Regions from separate parts of the Arthrobacter sp. B055-34 genome, predicted to be linked through region 1. Evidence: predicted binding sites of a transcription regulator. Region 1 holds the regulator's gene; the other holds the start of a gene.
The links. The regulator HrcA, encoded in region 1, represses chaperone genes, less so after heat shock. The targets are predictions, from matches to a motif close to TTNGCACTCGNNNNNNNCGAGTGCNAA.
Positions count from the first base shown of each region.

Region 2: the regulator HrcA is predicted to act here: its motif matches at 12,132-12,158, upstream of AC5RWO_RS19690 (Hsp20/alpha crystallin family protein).

Region 1 is NZ_JBNHFQ010000014.1:2,329-11,867, reverse strand. It holds gene ybeY (rRNA maturation RNase YbeY) at 11-484, opposite strand; gene AC5RWO_RS19915 (PhoH family protein) at 488-1,525, opposite strand; gene AC5RWO_RS19910 (Gmad2 immunoglobulin-like domain-containing protein) at 1,916-2,782, shown strand; gene AC5RWO_RS19905 (16S rRNA (uracil(1498)-N(3))-methyltransferase) at 2,799-3,569, opposite strand; gene dnaJ (molecular chaperone DnaJ) at 3,572-4,699, opposite strand; gene hrcA (heat-inducible transcriptional repressor HrcA) at 4,779-5,792, opposite strand; gene AC5RWO_RS19890 (DUF3097 domain-containing protein) at 5,974-6,816, shown strand; gene AC5RWO_RS19885 (DUF4870 domain-containing protein) at 6,954-7,376, shown strand; gene hemW (radical SAM family heme chaperone HemW) at 7,421-8,650, opposite strand; gene lepA (translation elongation factor 4) at 8,692-9,539, opposite strand, start outside.
Region 2 is NZ_JBNHFQ010000013.1:53,095-67,463, forward strand. It holds gene AC5RWO_RS19635 (ABC transporter substrate-binding protein) at 1-674, shown strand, start outside; gene AC5RWO_RS19640 (carbohydrate ABC transporter permease) at 767-1,672, shown strand; gene AC5RWO_RS19645 (carbohydrate ABC transporter permease) at 1,672-2,556, shown strand; gene AC5RWO_RS19650 (hypothetical protein) at 2,678-3,190, opposite strand; gene AC5RWO_RS19655 (ABC transporter permease) at 3,363-4,556, opposite strand; gene AC5RWO_RS19660 (ABC transporter ATP-binding protein) at 4,553-5,293, opposite strand; gene AC5RWO_RS19665 (efflux RND transporter periplasmic adaptor subunit) at 5,290-6,423, opposite strand; gene AC5RWO_RS19670 (Gfo/Idh/MocA family protein) at 6,553-7,644, shown strand; gene AC5RWO_RS19675 (bile acid:sodium symporter family protein) at 7,669-8,652, opposite strand; gene AC5RWO_RS19680 (LPXTG cell wall anchor domain-containing protein) at 8,799-10,826, opposite strand; gene AC5RWO_RS19685 (hypothetical protein) at 10,915-12,009, opposite strand; gene AC5RWO_RS19690 (Hsp20/alpha crystallin family protein) at 12,245-12,706, shown strand; gene AC5RWO_RS19695 (glutamate-cysteine ligase family protein) at 12,830-14,311, shown strand.

The sequences.
Region 1 (9,539 bases):
GACCCAATGATCAACGCGTGGTCTCCGTGGGCGCTTCCTTGCCCAGGAACGCAGCGAGCAGTTGGCGTTGGAGGGAGAACATTTCCTGCTCCTCTTCCGGCTCGGCGTGGTCGTAGCCGAGCAGGTGCAGAAGGCCGTGCGTGGCCAGCAGCAGCATCTCGTCGCCAATGCTGTGGCCAGCCTTTTTGGCCTGCTCATCCGCGACTTGCGGGCAGATGACAATGTCGCCAAGGACCCCGGCGGGACTGGGCTGCGCCGCTGTGCCCGGCCGTAGTTCGTCCATGGGAAAGGAGAGCACATCCGTGGGCCCCGGTTCGTCCATCCACTCAATGTGGAGCCGTTCCATGGCGTCCGTGTCGACCAGGATGATGGAGAGTTCGGCTTCCGGGTGCACATAGAGGCTTTCGAGCACATAGCGGCCGAGGCGGGCCAGGCCGGCTTCGTCGGCGTCGTACTCTGTCTCGTTGTTGACTTCGATGGCCACGTGCTAGCTCTCCTGTTCCGTCCGCCGCCGCCGGGCTGTAGAGGGCTTCCGGCGTTCGTCGTCCCAACGGCCGTACGCGGTGACGATGTCGCTGACCAGCCGGTGCCGGACCACGTCCGAAGCCTCCAGCATGGAGAAATTGACGTCATCCACACCCTGCAGGATCTCACTGACGATCTTGAGTCCGGAGCTCGTGCCGCCCGGAAGGTCGATCTGCGTGACGTCGCCCGTCACTACCATTTTCGAGCCGAAGCCCAGCCGGGTCAGGAACATCTTCATCTGTTCCGGGGTGGTGTTCTGCGCTTCATCCAGAATGATGAACGCATCGTTGAGGGTCCGGCCGCGCATATATGCCAAAGGGGCGACCTCAATGGTGCCCGCTGCCATCAACCGTGGAATGGAATCCGGATCCATCATGTCGTGCAGTGCGTCATAGAGCGGACGCAGGTAGGGGTCGATCTTGTCACTGAGCGTGCCGGGCAGGAAGCCGAGCCGCTCCCCCGCTTCAACGGCCGGACGCGTCAGGATGATCCGGTTGACTTCCTTGTGCTGCAGGGCCTGGACGGCTTTGGCCATGGCCAGATATGTCTTGCCCGTTCCCGCCGGGCCGATGCCGAAGACAACGGTGTTGTTGTCGATGGCGTCCACGTAGTTCTTCTGATTCAGCGTCTTCGGGCGGATGGTCCGTCCGCGCGAAGAAAGAATGTTCAGCGTCAGCACTTCGGCCGGCCTGGCAACTGATTGCTCGCTGAGCATGCGCAGCAACTGTGCAACTACCTGCGGCGACACACGCGTGTCATTGGCAGCCAGGGTGCGGATTTCCTCCAGCAGGCGCTCCGTGCGGTCGACGGCAGCAGGCGGGCCGGAGATGGAGAGTTCGTTGCCGCGTACATGCAGATTCACGTCGCTGAACTCGGATTCTATGAGCCGGAGCACCTCATCCTGGGCTCCGAGTGCCTTGACCATATGTTCCGACGATTCAAAGTGGATGGAACGGTTACTGGATCCGAGCGGATCCACATCCAGACGTGTTTCCGACATAAAGCGGCCGGCAGGCCTTCCATCTCCCCTTAGCTAGTACGACTGTTGTGTGGGATTGCTGTACATCTCAATGCTACGGCAACGGCCGGATGTCGTTCCCGAAATCCATGCATGACCGGTAGATATCGATCCTGTCTCAATCGTGCATCAGTCCGGTTGAGAGACGGCCCAACCGCGCGTCTGGACGCCGGCAGTATGCCAAGCTGGTTTTTCAGGTACCAGAAGGTGCCGCCATCAGACTTCCGTTCGCGTACAGGACGCCGCCATGAGTTGAGGAGGAATCCGGTCATTTCCAGAGAGCAACACCACCGGCCGCACCATACAGCCCCGCGCCGATTCCGCGCGTGGCTGGCAGTGTTGACCCTTGGCTCCATGGTCATGATTGGTTGCATGCCTTCCGGTAACGGTCCGAACGGCCAAACTTCCATGCCGGCGGGCAGCGGCCAGCCGAGCATCCAGAGCAGTCCCCTGGTGACCAGTGCTCCGGTGGAAACATTGCAAAGTACTGCTTTGTCCCCGGTCTACTGGCTGGGCACTAATGCCGACACCGTGTTCCTCTACCGCGAGTTCCGCGAAGCGGAGGATCTTGGTGATCCGATCACTAGTGCAATCAGCGCGGTCACCAAGCTGCAGCCGCTGGACCCGGACTACTTCAATCCTTGGCAGCCTGCGTCAAAAGTCGGAGCCTCCATCACCAACGGATCCGTCATTACGCTGGACATCTCCTCCGACGCTTTTAAGGCCGATGTGGATGCCGGGATTGCGGAACGTGCAGTGCAGCAGTTGGTCTACACCGCCACCGCGGCAGCTGCCAATGCCGGTTTGAGTACCGCGGAAAACCCGCTCGACGTCGTGATCCTGGTTGACGGGCATTCCGGCTACAAGGCATTCGGTCATGTGGAGCTCGGCGAGCCGATGTCCCGCGACGCCAATCTCAGTGCACCGATCTGGATCATTGATCCACAGCATGGAGCTTCCGCTGAAGGACGGGTGGAGGTCTACGGGCGCGGTGTAGCCTTTGAATCCCAATTGTCCTGGCGCATTTCGCGGCTGGAGTCGGCGGAAGACACCGGTGAAGGAACCATCCTCGAAGAGGGTACGGTGCAGGTTGACTCAGCTGCGGGTGAAACCGGTGAGTTCCGGTTCAGCCAGGAGCTCGATCCTGGCACATACCGGGTTACGGTCTTCCACGAGGACACGAGCGGCCGTACCGAGGAGCCTCAGAATGCTGACAGCAAGGTTTTCACGGTCAGGTAAGCGGGCCAGACGGCGTTCAGTTCCAGCGGCCCAGCCGCTCGCTGAGCAGCGCGACGGCGGCCGGCCCGGCAGTTGAGGACCTGAGCACATGCGGGGCCAGGATCACCAGCACCGCCCCCGCCTGACGCATCTGCTCGACCTCGCGGGGACTCATGCCGCCCTCGGGCCCGACGATCATGAGAATGCTCTGCTCCAGGTCTGCTTCCGATTCCAATCCGCTTCTCTGGACCGCTTCTGCCAGCGACAGCCGCGCGTCCTCGTGGAGGATCAGCGCCAACCTGCTCTCGCCGATACGTCCACAGAGCGATTTCAAATCAACCAGCGGCGCGACGTCAGGAACTGTGGCGCGGCGCGCTTGCTTCGCGGCGGACCGGACAGTCGATTCCCACTTCGCCATCCCCTTGGCAGCCTTGGCGTCGCGCCAGCGGACAATACTCCGTTCGGCCTGCCAGGGAACTACCTCGTCCACACCCAATTCCGTGGCAGCTTCGATCGCAAGTTCATCACGGTCGCCCTTGGCCAACGCCTGGACGAGCGTAAGCCGGAAGGGTGCCGCGGGTTCCGGGGCAACTGTCTCGACGGAGACGGTCAGGCTCTCCGTACCCGTCGAGACGACCGTTCCGGAAAGCCGCATGCCCCGTCCGTCCACGACGTCCACGCTCTCGCCGGGGCTCAGACGCTTAACCGCGACAGCATGCCTGGCCTCGGCACCGGTCAGGACGAATTCCTCACCGGATGCCACCTCCGCCAGTGCTCCAGGTTCGGTGAAGAAAACGGGATTGGTCACTGTTAGAGATTGCCGAGCTTGTCCCGCAGCCGGGCAAAAACGCCGCTGCCGCTGCCCGCAAGCTTGCCCTCGGTGAACTGCTCGTCGCGCGACGCCGCCAGCTGGCGCAGCAGTTCCTCTTGCTCGGAATCGAGTCGGGTGGGCGTTTCCACGTGCACATGGACCTTCAGATCGCCGCGGCCGTAGCCCCGCAGATGCGTCACCCCAAGCCCCTTGAGGGTGATGACCTCGCCCGCCTGGGTACCAGGCTTGATGTTCAGCGACTGCGTCCCGTCGAACGTGTCCATGTCCACATCCGTACCGAGGGCCGCAGCCGTCATGGGTACCGCCATCGTCACATGGAGGTCGTCGCCCTCACGGATGAAATTCTTATCCGGGGCAACACGGATCTCGACGTAGAGGTCGCCCTGGGGGCCGCCTGCCGTACCTGATTCACCCTGCCCGGCCAGCTGGATCCGGGTGCCCGTTCCGACACCTGCCGGAATTTTGATGGTCAGCGAGCGGCGGCTGCGGATGCGCCCCTCCCCATTACATTCGTTGCACGGGTCGGGAATGATCGTGCCGAAGCCTTGGCAGCTTCCGCAGGGAGCGGCGGTCATGACCTGCCCCAAGATGGAGCGGACGGCACGCTGTACCTGGCCCGAACCGCCGCAGATGTCGCAGGTCCGCGGGCTCGTGCCGGGACGGCAGCAGCTGCCGTCGCACGTGGGGCAAACGACGGCGGTGTCCACTTCGATCTTCTTGTTGACGCCGAACACGGCATCTTTGAGATCGATGCGGACATTGATCAGTGCGTCCTGTCCGCGGCGCGTGCGCGAAGGCGGTCCGGCAGTGCCCTGCCCACCGAAGAAGGTTTCGAAAATATCCTGGAAGGCGAACCCAGCACCCGAATAGCCGCCGCCGAAGCCGCTGTCCGTGCCGTTCTCATTGCCTGTGGTGTCATATACCCGCCGCTTCTGCGGGTCCGACAGCACCTCGTACGCATGGCTGACCTGCTTGAACTGTTCCGCAGCCTCCGGCCCGGTGTTCACATCAGGGTGGAGCTTGCGAGCCAGTTTCCGATAGGCCTTCTTGATTTCCTCAGCAGTGGCATCGCGGCTGACACCGAGTACGTCGTAGTGGTTGCTCACCTTGTATTACTTCTCTTCCTGGGAATCGGTTGCGGACAGCGGCTCCCGCTGCCCATGTTGCTGCTTGTTGGCCGGCTGCCTATCCGGCAAGGATGCGTGACAAATAACGGGCTACGGCGCGCACGGCGGCCATAGTAGTTGGATAATCCATCCGGGTTGGACCGAGGATGCCCAGCTTGGCTGAAGAACCCGGACCATAGCCTGTTGCGACCACGGATGTTTCCACCAACGAACCGTACGGGTTCTCATGTCCAATGCGTACGGAAATCCCGCGGGCGTCCTGCTGCATCTCCGACAGCAGGCGAAGCAGGACCACCTGTTCCTCGAGCGCCTCGAGGATGGGTCCGATACTCAACGGGAAATCCATGGGGGAACGGGCCAAGTTGGCCGTGCCGGCCATGAGGATACGTTCCTCTTGTGTGGCTGCAGCAAGATTTTCCAAGGCCGCTGAAAGCGGTGGCACGATAGCCTCCGTGCCGGGTCTGACGTCTTTCAACCCGTTCCGCAGCAGCCCGCCCACCGAATCGAGGGGGTGCCCGGCCAATTCGGAGAGATAGGCCGATCGGAGATCGGATAATTCTTCATCGGTGACGGGATCAGGCAGGGAAATGACCCTCTGCTCAACTTTCCCGTTGTCGGCAATCAAGACAACGAGGACCTGTTGCGGTGCGAGCAGGACAAACTCGATGTGCCTGGTGCAAGCACGCCCCAGCCGCGGATACTGGATCACGGCTACCTGATTGGTCAGCTGGGATAACAACCTCACGGTGCGATCCATGACATCATCCAGGTCGCCCGCGCTCTCGAGTAGGGCTTGGATGGCACGGCGTTCTGCGGAGGAGAGCGGTTTCACATCCGAAATCCGGTCGACGAAGAGCCGGTAGCCCTTGTCCGTTGGAATGCGGCCAGCGCTAGTGTGCGGAGCGACAATCAGGCCTTCTTCTTCCAGAGCAGCCATGTCGTTGCGGATTGTTGCCGAGGAAACACCTAAATGGTGGCGGTCAACCAGTGCTTTGGACCCCACGGGTTCGCGCGAATGCACGTAGTCTTCCACGATAGCGCGCAGCACCTCGAGCCGACGGCCTTCGCTCACTGGGCACCTCCTGATTTCGTACGGCTGCAGTAGACATGCCGGTTAGCACTCAACACGTCCAAGTGCTAAGTCTAATACCTTTGGCACGTTGTTAGCATTGTCAGGCTGCCATGCACCTATCGGCGGCTCCGCTGATCGCCAGCAGCTACCCGATAGCTGCGTGACCGAAGGACTACAACCGATGAGCAGCTACGGCTGGGGACCACAGGATCTATCCGCTCCGAAGTCGCGTCAGCTTCGCAAGGTCGGGGCCGAACCCGGACTGGTACTGGAGGACGTCGAAAGCGGCTGGGTAGGTGCGGTGGTGCGCGTGGAGAAGTCCGGCGGGGTCCACTTGGTGTCGCTGGAGGACCGGCGGGGAAAGAAACGTTCCTTCCCCCTGGGCTTCGGCTTTCTGCTGGAAGGTGAACCCGTGGAGGTAGTTCCTGCCATGGCCGCTGCCGCCGTCGCACGTCCGCAGCGGACGGCCTCAGGATCAGTCAGAGTAGAAGGACTGCGCGCGCAGGTGGCCAAGGCCAGCCGGATCTGGGTCGAAGGCAAGCACGATGCCGAACTCGTCGAGAAGGTGTGGGGCCACGATCTTCGGGTCGAAGGCATAGTCGTCGAGCCGCTCCACGGCGTCGATGACCTGGCTTCGGCGGTTACGGCGTTCAGTCCGGGGCCGCAGCGAAAACTGGGCATTCTGGTAGACCACCTGCTGCCCGACACCAAGGAGTGGCGTATTGCCCAGGCCGCCATGGCAGTTCCATCGGCACGCAACAACGTGCTGATTGTCGGCCACCCGTATGTGGATGTCTGGCAGGCCATTAAGCCGGCCGTCATCGGGCTGGAAAAATGGCCGGTGGTTCCGCGCGGAACCGATTGGAAAACCGGAATCCTCGCCGGCCTCGGGTGGCCCAACAAAACCCAGATCGACATCGCGGACGGGTGGAAGCGCTTGCTTGGCAGCGTCAACTCCTACGCGGACCTGGAACCGTCCCTGCTGGGACGCGTTGAAGAAGTCATCGATTTCCTCACCGCCTGAGGAATGCGCATGGCGGCAACCCCATTCTGCGCCGGAAGATTGACCCCAGTCCGGTGTTTACCGGTCATTGCGGCTAATCTTAGTTTCGTAGGTAAATAGCCATTAGAACGAAAACGAATTCTCCTGAGGTAGGTCCTGTGTCAGACAACCCCGCGCGCAAGAAGCAACCGGATCGTCAACCGGCTCCCCGGACGCAGTATGAAAGCGCCTCTTCCTCAGCCCTGCCGCTGACGCCGTCCGAAGACCGTCAGTGGGCCACTCTGGCTCATTTCGGCGGCATCCTAGGCTGCTTTCCTTCGCTGGTGATCTACCTGATCTTCAAGGACCGCGGCCCCTTCACGGCCCAAGAGTCGAAGGAAGCCCTGAACTTCACACTTCCGCCAACGATCGTTGCTGTTATTGCCAACATCCTGATTCTGGTGCCTGTGATCAGCGGCTTCTTTGCCGTCATTGCAGCCGCAATCTGGGTCTTCCTCACGGTGTTCTCCGTGATGGCAGGCATCGCAGTCAACCGCGGCCGCCCCTACCGCTACTCGTTGAATCTGCGCCTGCTCCACTAGGCAGGCAGTCGGCGCCCGGAAAGGGCTAATCCACTGTGTGCCTGTCAGTCTTCCAGCAGGCGGCGGACCACGGCGTCGGCAAGAAGCCTGCCCTGCAAGGTGAGCCGGACGGTGCCGGCGAAAGCCGCCGGTCCGTCCACTAGCCCGTCTGCGATCAGACCGGCTACCGCTTTCCGTCCCTGCGGGCCCAATTCCTGTGTCCGCAAACCGTCGATGATGCGGGTCTGAAGCATCACATGTTCCAGTTTGCGGGTCGAGGCGTCAAGGGTTTCCCGACCCGCCGCCGGAGAGACTCCCGTTGACAGACGTTGGCCGTAGGCGGCCGGATGCTTCACGTTCCACCAGCGGACGCCGCCCATGTGGGAGTGGGCCCCGGGGCCTGCACCCCACCAGTCATCACCACGCCAGTAAGAAAGATTGTGACGGCAACGGTCGGCTTCGGTGCGGGCCCAGTTGCTGACCTCGTACCAGCCAAAGCCGGCGGCAGCCAGCCGCGCCTCGGCGAGTTCATACTTGGTGGCGTGGTCGTCGTCGTCAATTCCCGGTACTTCGCCGCGGCGGATCTGGGCAGCGAGCTTGGTGCCCTCCTCCACGATCAGCGCATAGGCCGAAATATGATCCGGTTCGCAGTCGATGGCGGCATCCAAGCTGGCTTCCCAGTCCGCAACCGACTCCCCCGGAGTGCCGTAGATCAAGTCCAGGCTGACGTGCAGCCCGGCCTCGCGTGCCCAGCGCACCGCCTGCGGAACGCGTTCCGGATCATGGGTACGGTCAAGCACCTTGAGTACGTGGGGCACTGCCGACTGCATCCCGAAGGAAACACGGGTAAACCCGGCCGCCGCAAGCGTCTGCAGCGATTCGGGCGTGACGGAGTCCGGATTGGCCTCCGTAGTGACTTCGGCCCCCGGTGCCAGACCCCATAGTTCGGTGGCACGGGCCAGAATGGCCGCCAGATCCGACGCCGGCAACAAGGTGGGAGTACCGCCGCCGAAAAAGACCGTCGACAGTGGGCGCCGGGGCAGCCCGGATGCTGGCAACACCATGGCCGCCAAATTGAGTTCGGCGTTGAGCGTACCGGCGTATTCGTCCTGCGACGCACCCGACCCGAGCTCCTTGGCCGTGTAGGTATTGAAGTCGCAGTAACCGCAACGCACCGAGCAGAACGGAATGTGGACGTAGAGACAGAAGTCCCGGTCCTGGGCGCCGGCAGCGGCCTGCGGCGGCAGCAAGCCATCGGCCGGTGCCGGGTCTCCCAGCGGCAGGATGCTAGGCACAGGTGACCGCCGTCGTCGTCGTCATTTTAGTCACTTCGGTTTTACTTCTTGCTCTTGTCTTTCGATTCGTCGGACGACAGCGCTGCGATGAAGGCTTCCTGTGGAACTTCCACCCGGCCGACCATTTTCATGCGCTTCTTGCCTTCCTTCTGCTTCTCCAGCAGCTTGCGCTTACGGCTGATGTCGCCGCCGTAGCACTTGGCCAGCACGTCCTTGCGGATGGCGCGGATATTCTCGCGGGCGATGATGCGCGAGCCGATGGCTGCCTGGATGGGCACCTCGAACTGCTGGCGAGGGATGAGCTCGCGCAGTTTGCCCGTCATCATCACGCCGTAGCTGTAGGCCTTGTCCTTGTGGGTGATGGCGCTGAACGCGTCCACCTGTTCGCCCTGCAGCAGGATGTCCACCTTGACCAGGTCCGCGACCTGGTCGCCGTCGGCCTTCCAGTCGAGGGAGGCGTAGCCGCGGGTCTTGGACTTGAGCAGGTCGAAGAAATCGAAGACGATTTCGGCCAACGGCAGCCGGTAGCGAAGCTCCACCCGGTCTTCCGACAGGTAGTCCATGCCCTTCATGTCGCCGCGGCGGCCCTGGCAGAGCTCCATGATGGCGCCCACAAACTCATTGGGAGCCAGGATGGTAGCCGAAACCATCGGCTCCCGGACTTCGGAGACTTTACCGTCCGGATATTCGCTGGGGTTGGTGACCGTAATGACCTTCTTGTCTTCGAGGGTCACCTCATAAACCACGTTGGGCGCGGTGGAAATCAGGTCCAGATTGAAGTCGCGCTCCAGGCGTTCACGCGTGATTTCCAGGTGGAGCAGGCCGAGGAAGCCCACGCGGAAGCCGAAGCCGAGAGCGGCTGAGGTTTCCGGTTCGTAAATCAGCGCGG
Region 2 (14,369 bases), on a different contig from region 1:
CCTGGACCCAGGTGCAGCTGTTCGAGAACATCCTGCTGGCAACCCTCGGCCCCGAAGGCTACAGCGGCCTCTGGGACGGCACCACGGACTGGAAGAGCCCCGAGGTGACCGAGGCGATCGAGAACTACAAGAAGGCGCTCAGTTACACCAACTCGGACCGCGACACCCTCAGCGACTGGGGCCCTGCCACGCAGCTGGTCGAAGACGGGGCCGCGGCCTACAACGTGATGGGCGACTGGGCTGAAGCCAAGTTTGCGCAGGACGGGCTGAAGCCGGGCACGGACTACGTGTACTTCCCGACACCCGGAACCGACGGCGTCTTCGACTTCCTGGCCGATTCGTTCACCCTGCCGAAGGGCGCCCCGAATCCGGCCGGCTCCAAGGCATGGCTGACGACCATTTCGAGTGTCGAAGGCCAGCAGGCGTTCAACGCGGCGAAGGGGTCCATCCCCGCCCGCACGGACGTGCCGAGCGATGAATTCGGCGAGTACCAGCAGAGCGCCATCGAGGACTTTTCCTCGGACACCATCGTCTCCTCGCTCGCCCACGGCGCTGCGGTGCCGGTGGCATGGCTGAACGAGCTGAGCACCGCCGTGAGCAAGTTCGGCGGACCGCAGGACGTTGCCGCACTGCAGGAATCTGCCGCTTCGATAGCGGAAAAGTTCGCGCAGTAGTTCCGGACAACACCGGTGGGCGGGTGCGGCTCAGGCCTCAAGCACCCGCCCACCGCGTTCGTTCCGCTGCTGCCTGAGGAGAGATAGGGTTCGTGTTCGCGAAAATCAGGACCTGGGGCCCGGCGCTGGCCTTGATATCCCCCACCATCATCTTGCTGGGCATCTTCGTTTACGGACTGATCGCCCAGAACGTCCAAATCTCCATGACCAACCAGCACACGTCCCTGCCCCGCGCGGACTTCGTCGGTCTGGACAATTACTTCCGCCTGTTCGGAGACGCCGACTTCCAGCACTCGCTGCGCAACCTGCTGCTGCTGACGGTTGTCTTCCTGGCCGGCACGCTCATCTTCGGGTTTCTCTGGGCCTGGATTCTCGAACGCCCCGACTTCGGCGAAGGCTTCTTCCGCTCCGTCTACCTGTTTCCGATGGCCGTATCCTTCATCGCCTCCGGCGTGGTCTGGCGCTGGCTGCTCTCAAGCCTGCAGACGGACCAGCCCGGCGGCGAGCGCACTACCGGCCTGAACCGCCTGCTGGAGAGCATTGGGCTGGGTTTCCTGCAGAACAGCTGGTGGTCGGACCCCAACTGGGGTGTGGCGGCCATCGCCGTCCCCGCGATCTGGCAGCTCTCGGGCTACGTCATGGCGCTGTTCCTGGCCGGTTTCCGCGGCATTCCGGACGAGTTGCGCGAGGCCGCCCGGATCGACGGCTGCAGCGAATGGAAGCTGTACCGACATGTCATTTTCCCGCAGCTGAGCCCGGTCATGCTTTCCGCCGTCATCATCATCGGCCACATGTCGCTGAAGCTCTTCGACCTGATCCGCGCCATCGTCCCGGATGCCAACACCTACGACATCCAGGTGCCCGCCACCATGATGTGGGTTAAGTACATCGGCAGCGACTACGCGGATTCCGCCGCCATCGGCACCATCATGCTCATTCTGGTGGCACTGGTGGTTGTCCCCTACCTCGTCTACACCTCCCGGCAGGAGAAGCGCTGATGGCGACCGCCACCGTCCCGCCCCCGGTCGAAGTCTCGACCCCGCGCGCGCCCGCCCGCAGCAGCGGCGGGCAGAAAATCAACCGCACGCTCAAGTACGCGTTGCTGCTGGTGTTCGTCGTCGTCGTCCTGATTCCGGCCTATGTGCTGGTCATTACCAGTTTCAAGGGACCCGCCGATGCGGATCCCTCAACGGCCTGGTTGCTGCCGACGGCGTGGGAAACCGCCGGCTGGGCCAAGGCCTGGGAGACGCTGGCGCCTGCGCTTGGCCGCACCTTTGCCTTGGTCATTCCGGCGTCCATCATCTCTGCCATGCTGGGCTCGATGAACGGCTTTGTCCTCTCGCGCTGGCGGTTCCCCTACGCCAATGTGGTCTTCACGCTCATCTTGTTCGGCATGTTCATCCCGTACCAGGCGGTCATGATCCCGCTGACCCAGCTGATGCAGGGGCTCAACATCCCCAACGGAATCCCCTCCCTGCTGGTTCTGCACATCGTTTACGGCCTGCCCATCTGCACCCTGATCTTCCGCAACTACTACGAGTCGGTGCCCAGCGAACTGATCGAAGCAGCCAGAGTGGACGGTGCCGGCCTGCTGCGGACCTATGCCTCGGTCATCCTGCCGGTCTCCGCGCCGGGCTTCGTTGTTGTCTTGATCTGGCAGTTCACCTCAGCCTGGAACGACTATCTGTTCGCTGCCTTCTTCTCCTCGGGCAGCAACGGACCGGTCACCATTGCCCTGAGCTTCCTCGCCGGCGGCCAGCTGACGGATTACGCCGCGTCCATGGCCGGTGCGCTCATCGCATCGTTGCCCACCCTGATCGTCTACATCATCCTCGGCAAGTACTTTGTGGGCGGTCTGATGAGCGGCTCCGTCAAGGGGTAGCAAGGGCATCCCCCGGTCGGACATACAGCAGCGACCGGCATCTTTGGGGAACGATGTTCCTTCAAGATGCCGGCCGCTGAGCAGTTCCTGACGAAGTGGGCTCAGGACGAAACCGCCGCTGTCACGGGCGGCGCTGGTCTCCGTCCGCGTCGCGGGCAACGTGGCGGCCCTCGTCGTCGCGGTTGACTTCGGGGCCGCGGTGTTCATCGCGGTCACCGGCGCCCCGGTCACTTCCGCGCCCGCCCTTGCGCTTGTCGTCGGTGTTGACGTCCGGATCCATTTCGTCGGCCTTGCGCAGCTGCTCCTGCGATTCATCGCGGATGCCCTGGGCATCGGCCTTGCGCTCATCGGCCTGCTGCCGCATCCGGTCTGCTTCCATCCGCGCACGCTCGGCCTCGATGTCCGCCTGCTCGGCATCAACCTGGACGCGGTGCGCCTCCGCCTCGCGTTCACGGGCGCCCAGCGCAGTAGCCTGGGCCGATTGACGGACTTCGGCGGCTTTCGCCCGGTCCGCTTCCTGCCGTTCATGCATCTTGGCCTTGTTGCGCTTCTTCGCGAAGAAGGCAATCAAACCGATGATGATCAGAAGAACTACAACTGCAACAATGATCCATACAATCTGGGATGTATCCATGGGTATAGCGCCTCTTTCCTGCTGAACGGGAATATCAGCCTACTTACTTTGTACCACTCATGGAGTAGCAGTAACAGGGGCGCAACACCGGAACCGCAGGTCAGCGGCAAGGCGGACTACTGCCGCGGGCGCCGAGAACCGGGCCAGGACCCGATGCGCCCGCTGGCAATTGTCAGTACCGGATGGCGTCGATGACCTTGACCCGGACCGCCACCACTGCCGGGATCAGACCGGCAAGAGCACCCACCACGGTTGCCGCTCCCAGGCCGATCAAGGCCGCCTCCAGTGGAAAGGGCGGCAGTTCGCTCACGCCGGCGGCAATCACGTCCTGCACCCACGGGCTCTTGACGACGGCCACCGCCAGCATCACGCCGATGACCCCTGCCACGAACGTCGCGACTACGGATTCGAGCATCACGCCGAAGAAAATCCGGCCACCCGTCGCACCGAAACTGCGCCGGATCCCGACTTCGCGCACCCGGTAGCGGACCGTCACCATCGAGATGTTGAGGAGCCCGACGGCGCCGAGCAGCAGCACCAAACCCGCAATTCCGCCGACGGCGAGCTGAATGCTCTCGAACGGGTCGCCGAAGGCCGCATAATCGGATCTGAATACCTGTGCCGAACCGGGCCCGAACTGTGCCGCGAGATCACTGCTCATGGCGGCGGCGAGCGGTTCGGCAATCTCCTCCGGAACCCACATCTCCATCGCTGGGGGCATCAGCGCCTCGCCGCCCAAAGCCCAGGCGTCGTAGTGCGCCGCGAGCAGCATTGCCTGCGGCGGCGCCTCGGGCCACTGGTTGGGGACCACGCCGACGACGGCGGCCGTAATCGGCCGCTCCCGGACGATCTGCACCGCGGGATTCTGCTGCAGATCGGGAAGCCCCAGCCGCTGGTGGAAAGCCTCGTTGACGATGATGGCAGGTGCCAGCCGCTGCTCGTCGGTGGGCGTGAACCAGTGCCCGAGGGACAGATCCACCCGGCGCATCGTGCCGTACCCTCGGTCCACCACCATGGTTTCCGCCGCCGAAACGCCGTCGGGGAACTGGAACGGAACCGATGTCTGGTAGCGCACGCTCGAATGCTCAACGCCATAACGCTCCACCAGCCCCTCAAGGGCCTCCCGTACTTGCGGTACCTCCAGTTCTCCGCTGGCCGGGAAAACTTCGGCAGTCACGGTGGCCGCGCGGCCGCCCTGCTGCTCCTGCGTCTGCACCATGGCTTCCCGGGACATGTTACCCAGCCCGACGACGGTGGTCAGGGCCGCCACCGACAAGGCCACTCCGATCAGCGCCAGCAGGATCCTTGTCTTATGGATCCGCAGTTCTGCCCAGGCTTCGACCAGGGCCGCGATTAAGCCGGTCATGCTGCAGTCTCCCCGTCAACGAGCACACCGTTTTGCAGGCGGTAATGCCGCTGTGCCAGCGCGGCGACGTTCGGGTCATGCGTGATGGTGACCAGTGCGGCCCCGGACTCCCGTGCCACGTTATCCAGCAGCTTCATCACGGACTGGCCCGTTTCGATGTCCAGTGCGCCGGTCGGCTCGTCCGCCAGGATCAGCTGGGGCGAGCGTACCAACGCCCGCGCGATGGCGATGCGCTGCTGCTCGCCGCCGGAGAGTTTGTGGGGTTTCTCCCGCAGCCGGTCCCCCAGCCCCACCGATCCGAGCATCTCGGTGGCCAGCCGCTCACGCTGCCAGAACTGCTTGCCCCGGGCGTAGAGCAGCGGCGTCATGACGTTCTCCAGCGCGGTGCGGCCGGGCAGCAGGTTGAACTGCTGGAAAATGAATCCCACCCGGGCGCCGCGCGTCACGGCGCGGCGCTTTTCACTCATGGACTGGACAGGCACGCCCCCGAAGGACATCGCGCCTCCGGTAGGAACGTCCAGCAGTCCCAGGATGTTCAGCAGGGTGGACTTGCCAGAGCCGGACCGGCCCACAATGGACAGGTGGTCGCCGATCCGGATGTCCAGGTCCACGCCCTGCAGAATGTGCAGCGGTTCATGGTCGGGAATGAGTACCGTTCGCTCTACCCGCTCCAGCGCAACCAGCGGTGCTTCCGGATGCTCTGCCGCCGGCGTCCGCGAGGTGGTGGTTGCCGTCATCCGCCCATCACCATGCCGAAACCTTCCGTGCCCGGCCCCATCAGTTCCTCGGCGGGAGCACCCGGGACGAACTGCAGCACCAGTTCGCCCTCGTCCAGTCCTTCGGTGATTTCCACTTGCTGGCCGTCGTTGAGACCAAGGCTCACCTCGCGATCGACGGGCTCCGCACCGCCGTCGTTCTCCACAACCCAGACGACGCCGGAGTCCACCGCGCCCTTGACCGCGGTGGTGGGCACTGTGATCACGTCCTCGGCAGTGCCGGCGCTGATGTCGATGCTGGCTCCGAGACCGGCGAAAACGGTGACGTCTTCGGGCACGGCGCAGCTGACCGTGCCGGTGGACGTTTCAGGGGCTGCAGGCCCGAACGGCCCCATGGCCGCCGGGTCCTGCGGCGCCTGCGGGGCCGGGTCCGAGGAGGATGCTTCGCCCACGGTAACGGCCTGGCATTCGAACGGCGCAGGGCCACCTGTGACCGTAACCATCGCGGTACTCGGGCGGTCCAGCAGCCGGAACTGCTGGTCCGAGGTCAGGGAGCCGGAGACGGAAAAGGTTCCAGGCGAAAGCGTCACGGCATCGGCACCCACACTGACCTGCTGGTCCACGAGCACCGCCAGGTCCGTCACCTTGCCCGCCGCTGTGGCCACCACGTCGGTGTAGGTATAAACGGGAGCGGGCGGAGCAGCCTGCCGTACCGGTTCCGGCTCGGCGTTCCCGGCAGTCCCGTTGGGCCCGCTGGTGTCGGAGGTCCCGCCGTCGTCGGCGGTCCGGCCCGCAAAGAGTTCGGTGGCCTGCGCCGGATCCGGCTCCACGAGCTTCTGCACCTGGAAGAGCGGATCGCCCTTGGCAACGTCCGCGCCCACCGCCACATGGACAAAGTTGACGGTGCCTTCGGCGGTACTGCGGACCACAACGGCCGGATCGCTCGCGACGGCCCCCTGCACCTGGACCACGTTGGTCACGGTGCCGCGGGCGGCCGGAATGCTGGGCGTGACCAGTTGCGCCGCGGGCTGCTGGTCCGTCGCCTCTGCACGCATGCCGTCAACGAAGGCCAGCTTGAAAAGTGCCACGGCGATGACGGCGAAAATGGCCATCCAGACAATCGGAAAAACGTAGCGGCGCACGGCGCTCATGCCTATCCCCCATTTCGATGAAGGTGCCACTCGCCGGGCACCCGAACAGCGCGGCACCACCGTCAGGTGAAACGTTGAGACTTGCCCCGCTTGATGGACGTTATCATTTGCAGCGGTAATGATGGATTCATGACAACGCCCCCGCGAATCATCACGCCGCCCTGCGCCGCCCCCGGGGCACCCAGCCCGCTAGCCGCCACCGGCCGGCCGTTGCGCTGGGGCGTCGTTTCCACGGGGAAAGTCGCCGCCAAGGTCAGCGGTGACATCGCCCTGCTCGAGGACTCCGTGCTCCAGGCGGTGAGCTCGCGGGTGGCGGAAAACGCGCTGGCCTTCCGGGACCAGTTCGGCTTTACCGCCGCCTATTTTGATGACGACGGCGGCAAAGGCTACGAGCAGCTCTTCGCAGACCCCGACGTCGATATCGTCTACGTGGCCACTCCGCACGGTCAGCATTACGAAATTGCCCGGAGCGCACTGGAAGCCGGCAAGAACGTGCTGTGCGAAAAGTCCCTGACCATCAATGCGCGCGAGGCCCTGGAGCTGGCCGAGCTGGCCCGGAGCAACTCGCTGTTCCTGATGGAGGCAGTCTGGACGCGGTTCCTGCCGATCGTCCACCGCGCCTGGGAGATCCTCCACTCCGGGGAGCTCGGCGTGGTCCAGTGGCTGCAGGCGGACATAGGCTTTCCCGCCCTCTATGATCCGGCCGCCCGGCTGTGGAATCCCGCTGCCGGCGGAGGAGCCCTGCTGGATCTGACCGTCTACCCGCTCACGTGGGCCCTCGGCACGCTGGGATTCCCGCAGACCATCTCCGCCGTCGGCCATATTAACGACGACGGCGTGGACGCCCAGAACGCGCTGACCCTCACCTACAGCTCGGGCGCCCAGGCGCAGCTGACTTCCTCGCTCCTGGCGTCCTCGCCGCGGACCGCCACGATCTGCGGCAGCAATGGCTGGCTTCGCACCAACAGCCCGCTGCACAATCCAACCGAGTTGATCATCCGGGAGCACAATGGAACGCCGCGGATCGAAACCTTTGAGCCGGTGGGCCAGAACTATGTGTACGAGTTGCGCGATGTCACCCGCTGCATCCAGCAGGGCCTGCTGGAAAGTCCCACCATGCCGCTGGATGACACGTTGAACACCATGCGCCTGTTCGACGGCGTCCGAGCCCAGCTCGGCGTCAGCTACGTCAACGACCGGGCCGTGCCGGTAGCGGACTGACCCGCAGCCCGGCTGCTTCCGCGGTTAGGACTTGGCGGCATCCTGCCGGCGCCAGAACGCTGCAATGAGCGCACCGGAGACGTTGTGCCACACGGAGAAGATGGCGGCGGGCAGCGCGGATTCGGGCGTGAGGTGCTGGGCGGCCAGGCCCGCAGCAAGGCCCGAGTTCTGCATGCCCACCTCGATGGCCGCGGTACGGCGCGAGGAGATCGGCAGCTTGAACAGGCGTGCGGCACCGTAACCGAGCGCGTAGCCGAGGCCGTTGTGCAGCACCACCGCGATGAACACCAGCAGCCCTGCTGCGGCGATGGCCGCCGCACTGCCGGAGACGACTGCGATAACCACGTAGGTAATGGCCAGAACCGAGACCCAGGGCAACAGCGGCAGCGCCTTGGCCACGAGCCCGGGCAGGAAGAAGCGTGCCACCAGGCCCAGTACCACGGGGATCAGCACAATCTGCACGATCGATCCGGCCATGGACGCGGCGTCAACCGGCATGTACTGGTTGGCCAGCCACAAGGTCAGGACCGGCGTCAGCAGCGGCGCCATCAACGTCGACACCGAAGTCATCGCCACAGATAAGGCGACATCGCCCTTGGCCAAGTAAGACACCACGTTGGAGGCGGTCCCGCCGGGGCAACAGCCCACCAGGATCACGCCCGCCGCCAGCGCCGGCGGCAGTCCAAGCGCCATGCTGATCAGCAGGCCCAGCACCGGCATGATGACGAACTGCGCGATCACCCCGAGCACCACAGGAATCGGCCGCTTGGCGATCAGCGCGAAGTCCGGCGGCGTCAGGGTGAGCCCCATGCCGAACATGATGATGCCCAGCGCCGGCGTCACCAGTGTTCCCCAGCCGGTAAAAGCCGAGGGGAACAGGAAAGCTACGACACCGCCGGCCAGAATAAGGATCGGGAACAGCGTGACCGCGATTGTCGCGGCGCGATCCTCCCGGGTGGTATCGATGCTGGCGGTTGCTGTCCGAGGTGGTTCAACTGGCGAAGTCATTGCGCAAGCTTATAAATGCTCCGCTCCGAGCGTCCACTATGTGGAGGGTTATATCAATATGCGGACATCGGTGGATGCGGCCTCTTCCGGTGTTTGGCTCCCGCCAAGTTCCCAGTGAAGAGGCCGCGCCCCTGCCTGCCGTTCAGTTAGCTCCGCATCGGAGCAACTTCCTTCCGACTGATGGCCAGCAGGCCGCCGAGAAGAATCATCGCCATCCCGCCGAACAGCAGGTCCGTCGTAGTAGCTCCCGTCTCGGCGAGGGTTCCGGCACCGTCACCTGACACGGTGCCATCCGAACCACCAGGCACGCTGGCATCCGAACTACCAACAACGACGCCGGCCGCCGGCGTTCCGCTGTTGGTCCCGGTCGCGTCGCTGCCTGCGATGCGGTTAGCGGCTACCGACGCTTCAACGCCGTTTGACGCTGAATCACCCTGCGTCCCTATGATTGCCCCGCTACCATTAGCAGCAGCGACGAAGGCAGAATCCAGGGTTCCTTCCATTCCGGGAGTTCCTTCAGCGCCGACGAGGACCCCTCGGTCTCCGGCGATCCCTGCAGGTGAATCCGTGTTCGCCTCGGTTGCATCGGTTCCGGCATCAGTTCCGCCGGAGGTGTCGCCACCCGGAATCCCGGTATTGCCGGAACCCTGCGTTCCAGCTACGCCGTCTCCGTCGTTGCTGTCTCCTCCGGTTGCATCTTCGTCAGTTGCATCGCCGCCGGTGACGTCTGACCCTGGAGTACCGTCACCGTCCGAGTCAGGATCCGTTCCATCCTCATCAGCGGGGTCCGATCCTGGTGTTCCATCGGTATCCTCAGCACCGCCGGTTCCATTACCCACTGTTCCAGCCAGGCAGCCATTGCCACCTGTCGCAAAGCCTCCAAGGACCAGCCCGGCATCCAGACAAATGTCGGCAATTACGCCAAATCCGTCGCCGTAGCCAGCGTTTACGACCGTCTCCACCTCGGCAACAATGTCTCCGGCAACATCAGTGTCGACGTTGCTGAAATCATCGGTACCGATCACTTCGCCGATCACCAGCGTTGCATCCGCAAGTACGTCCGCATCGGTGGCAAGCAGACCGTCATTGGTACCGGTGCTGCTCTCCGCAGTGCGGCACGGCAGTCCGTCCGCCGAAAGTCCGGCGCCCAGCAACGACACGTCAGCATCAAGGCAAACGTCAGCGGCAACGTCGACCAGGCTGTCTTCATCAAGCGCCACATTTACATCGGCGGCGGCATCAACGTCGGCAGCAGCAACATCCTCGACCACCACATCGGCAGCCGCATCCTCCTCGACAATGACACCGTCATCGCTACCGGTGCCGCTCTCCGCAGTGCGGCACGGCAACCCGTCCGCCGACAGCCCATCACCCAACAGAGCCACATCAGCATCAAGGCAAACGTCAGCGGCAACGTCGACCAGGCTGTCTTCATCAAGCGCCACGATTACATCCGCGGCAGCGTCAACGTCGGCAGCAGCAACATCCTCGACCACCACATCGGCAGCGGCGTCCGCGTTGGTCGCTACTGCTGGGGCTTCATCCTTTTCTGCGACCGTTTCAGCAGCATCATCAGCTGCTTCGGCCAGAGCGCCTTCCTCGGTGCCTACCGTAGCTTCTGCCATTACGTCCGCATTAGCTTCCACGGTATTGTCATCGACCATCGCGTCAGAATCGGCGAGTACGACATCGGCTTCGGCTTCTACATCCGCAACTGCTTCCACCTCCGCTTCCGTCACCCGAGGTTCTTCGGCAATCGCATAGTCCTGTTCTGCTGTCCCGACGGCAACGTCAGCATCCGCAACCACGGCTGCCTCAGCTTCCATGGCCTCCGGCGCGGGCTCTGCTTCCACGGGAGCGGCATAGTCAACAGCGTCGCCGTCAAGTTCCACGTCGGCCATTACATCGGCCACTGATTCGGCTCCAAGCAGTTCGGCGTCGAGATCCGCGTCTACCTTGAGACCGCGGACCTCGGCGTCCACATCCGCTACGGCATCGAGCCCGACGTCGTCGGCGATGACATCCAGGTTCGCGTCAACTGCCACTGTGCTGTCCGGAGCAACCGCAGGCTCCGGTGGTTCAGATTCCGCGGCTGAAGCAGCCGCGGTACCGAGGACGAGAAGTCCTCCGCTAAAGACGACGCTGCACAGCGCCGTCCGCATTGTTCTACGCATGGTTGTTCTCCTGATTGAATCTGTCGCCGCCCTGTTGCGGGTGGCCATGGTCCTTGTGCTGCCGGTAAAAGGGCAGCGTGGACCAGAATCAATCAGGAGAGGAACCGGGATCCGAAGAACGTGAAGCGGGCAGACTCCAGGCCGAGCCATCGGCAGTACCCGAATTGGCTAACGGCGCGAGCAGATTAGAAAAAGGCACGTCAGCAGCGCCTTGGCCGGCGGATGCACTTCCGCCAGCGGCAGCAGCGCCGCTTCCGCCAACGCCTGCTGGGACGGCGGTCGGCGTAGCCGCGACGGGCTGGCCGGGATACGACTCCACGGCAGCACTATGGGCATCCTGGTCCGCGACCGCCGAAGGTGTGTGGGAAATTTGGGCCAAGAACTGGGCCGGAGTTGGTTGAGGTTCCGCCCGAGCGGGCGCTGCTTCGTACTCGTCTTTCTGGCGGTTGTCCGATGTACCAGCGGCGGTATCGGCGGGAACGACTTCGGCGAGGCCATCCGCCAGCTGGTTGCTGGGAACCTCAGCTACCGCAACGGAGACAGATGATGCATCCGCGGTCGGGCCGTCTTCGACGGGATCGACAACGGGAGCAGCAGCTTCGATCACCGGGGCGGTAGCAGGTGCTGCTGCTTCGACGACAGGTGCCACAACAGGTGCCGCGGCTTCGACAACCGGAGTGATTACCGGCTGTGCAGCGGCAGAACCCGTCTCAACGACGGGCTCCACTACATCTGCTGCCGTTTCGAGCACCGGCTCGGTCAGAGGCGCGGCTGATTCAAGGACAGGATCGGATACTGAGGCAACAGCGCCAGCTACCTCGTGCGTTGCCGCTGTAACCGGTTGCACGGACTGGGCGACTGACTTCCAAGCAGCGCCGACAGGAGCCGCAGCTTTTTCGACAACTGGAGTGACCTGTTCGGTCACAGCCGCAAGTTCGTTGGTAACGGGCGCCGGCTCGGCGGTCGCTGCTCCCACAACATTAGTAGTGGGCGTGGTCGCCTCGGTGAGCACCGCCGTCGTACTTTGAGTTTCTGAACTGAGCACTTCGGTCAGAAGTCCATCGTCAGCATCCGCGGCACTCGCGCCGGCGATCCCGAAAAGGCCGAATCCGGCGGTGGCTGCAGCTGTGAGCACGACCTTGCGCACCAGGACTGGCACACGGGACAGCGGCTCAACGCGCACCGTGACCACCCCCGTGACGACCAGTTTTGCTTCCGAATTTCAGGCTACGTCCGTCGCGAGCACGAGTCCAGAGGATTAGGTGAATCGGTTAGACATCTGTTCGCTCTGAGCTATGAAAAGGGTTAGCACTCCACCTACCTGAGTGCTAATCTATGAACGTAGTTGAGCGATGGTGACTCAACTATAGTGACAGGAAAAACCGCTCCGTACGGGGCGTGCGAAGGAGTTGATGACAATGGCCATGAAGTTTGACCCATTCCGTGAACTGGACCGCGTCGCCGGTGCCTCGATGGAAAACCGCCCGGGCCTGCGGCTGATGCCGATGGATCTGTACCGCGACGGGGACCACTACATTCTGAACGCGGACCTGCCTGGGATCGATCCGGGATCCGTTGACATCGACGTCGACGGGCAGCTGCTGACCATCCGGGCCGAGCGAACGGTGCGCGGCGCCGAAGGCGTCAAGTGGCTCACCCGCGAGCGCGAAGGCGGCTCCTTCCTTCGCCAGCTCAACCTGGGCCAGGGTATCGACATCGATGCCATCTCCGCCCGGTACGAAAACGGCGTGCTCTCGGTGTCCATTCCGGTCAGTGAGAAGGCCAAGCCGCGCAAGATCGAGGTCGTCACCGGAGCAGCTGAAACCGTGGCGGTGGAAGGCGCCGAAAGTGGCGACGAGCAGAAGTCGGTTGAGTCGTAATCCCTGACCAGCGTCCATGCGGCCCCTTGCCCTGCCGGGTGAGGGGCCGCACCCTTTGCCCGGCGCCTGCCGTTGGTGGCCCGCACTCTATACAAGGTGCCCGCGTGGTGGTTACCTTCAAACATGGGCTCAGAAGTCAAAACCAAGACGTTCAGCCGTGAGCAGCGCACCCGTTACCGTGAACGTCTGCTGGAAAACCTGGAAAGCTTCGGGCATTACCTCGCTACCGCCGAGTTCGCCGGAACCGGTTCCATTGGTATGGAGATGGAGCTGAACCTGACCAACTCGGACTGCTCCCCCGCGCTACGCAACTCCGTGGTGCTCGAGGCCATCGCCGATCCGGCTTTTCAGACCGAGATCGGCGCCTTCAACATTGAGCTCAACCATCCTGCCCTCGCCGTGGCCGGCCGGGGGCTTGAGAAGCTCGAGAACAGCCTGCGCGACCAGTTGAACCATGCGGACGAACGCGCCGCATCGGCAAAGGCCCGCATCCTCATGATCGGCATCCTGCCGACGCTCAAACGCGCCCTGGTGGAAGACATGTCCTGGCTCAGCGCCGGGAAGCGTTATGCCGCCCTTAATACTTCGGTGCTGCAGGCCCGCGGTGAAGACGTGCTGATGGACTTGCGCGGAATCGAATCGCTGTCCTTTTATGCCAAGAACATTGCACCCGAAGCCGCCTGCACCAGCGTGCAACTGCACTTGCAGGTCCAGCCCGCCGAATTCGCGCCGGTCTGGAACGCGGCCCAGATCGTCGCTGGACCGCAGGTGGCGCTGGCGGCGAATTCGCCGGTATTCATGGAGAAGCTGCTCTGGCACGAGACACGGATCGAAGTGTTCAAGCAGTCCATCGACACAAGGCCGCCGGAAATGCGCAATCAGGGTGTCCGGCCCCGGGTGTGGTTCGGCGAACGGTGGATCACCTCGATTTTCGACCTGTTCGAAGAGAACGTGCGCTACTTCCCCGCCCTGCTGCCGGAGCTCTCGCGGACCACCGGTAAACAGACCAAGGCCGGCGCACCGCTGCTACCGGAACTCCGCCTGCACAACGGCACCGTCTACCGCTGGAACCGTCCCATCTATGACCCCGGCGACACCATGCCCAACCTGCGGCTCGAAAACCGGCTGCTACCTGCCGGGCCCACCGTGGTGGATACCGTGGCCAATGCTGCCTTCTTCTTCGGGTTGGTCCGGATGATTAGGACGGCGGACCGGCCGCTGTGGTCCCGGCTCGCGTTCAAGAGCGCGGCCGATAACTTCATCAACTGTGCCAAGCAGGGACTGGAAGCCACGGTCTATTGGCCGGGCATCGGAGACATTCCGGTGGTGGAGCTGATTATCCGCCATCTGCTGCCGCTGGCCGCCGAGGGCCTGGCCGATCTTCGTGTAGCCCCGGATCTGATCGACCGATACATGGAGATCCTTCGCTCCCGCGCCCAGACGGAACAGAACGGCGCCAACTGGCAGATCAAGACCCTGCGGCTACTTGAAGCAGGCGGGCTGGACCGTACGGCAGCGCTGGCCGAGATGACGCGGCAGTATTCGCACAACATGCATACCAACGAGCCGGTACACACCTGGCCGGTGGAGGGTGCGGCGGGGTAACTGCTCCGGTCAAGACGCCTGGTTTGGCGGCGGAAACCAATGGCGGCCGTGTGCCGTC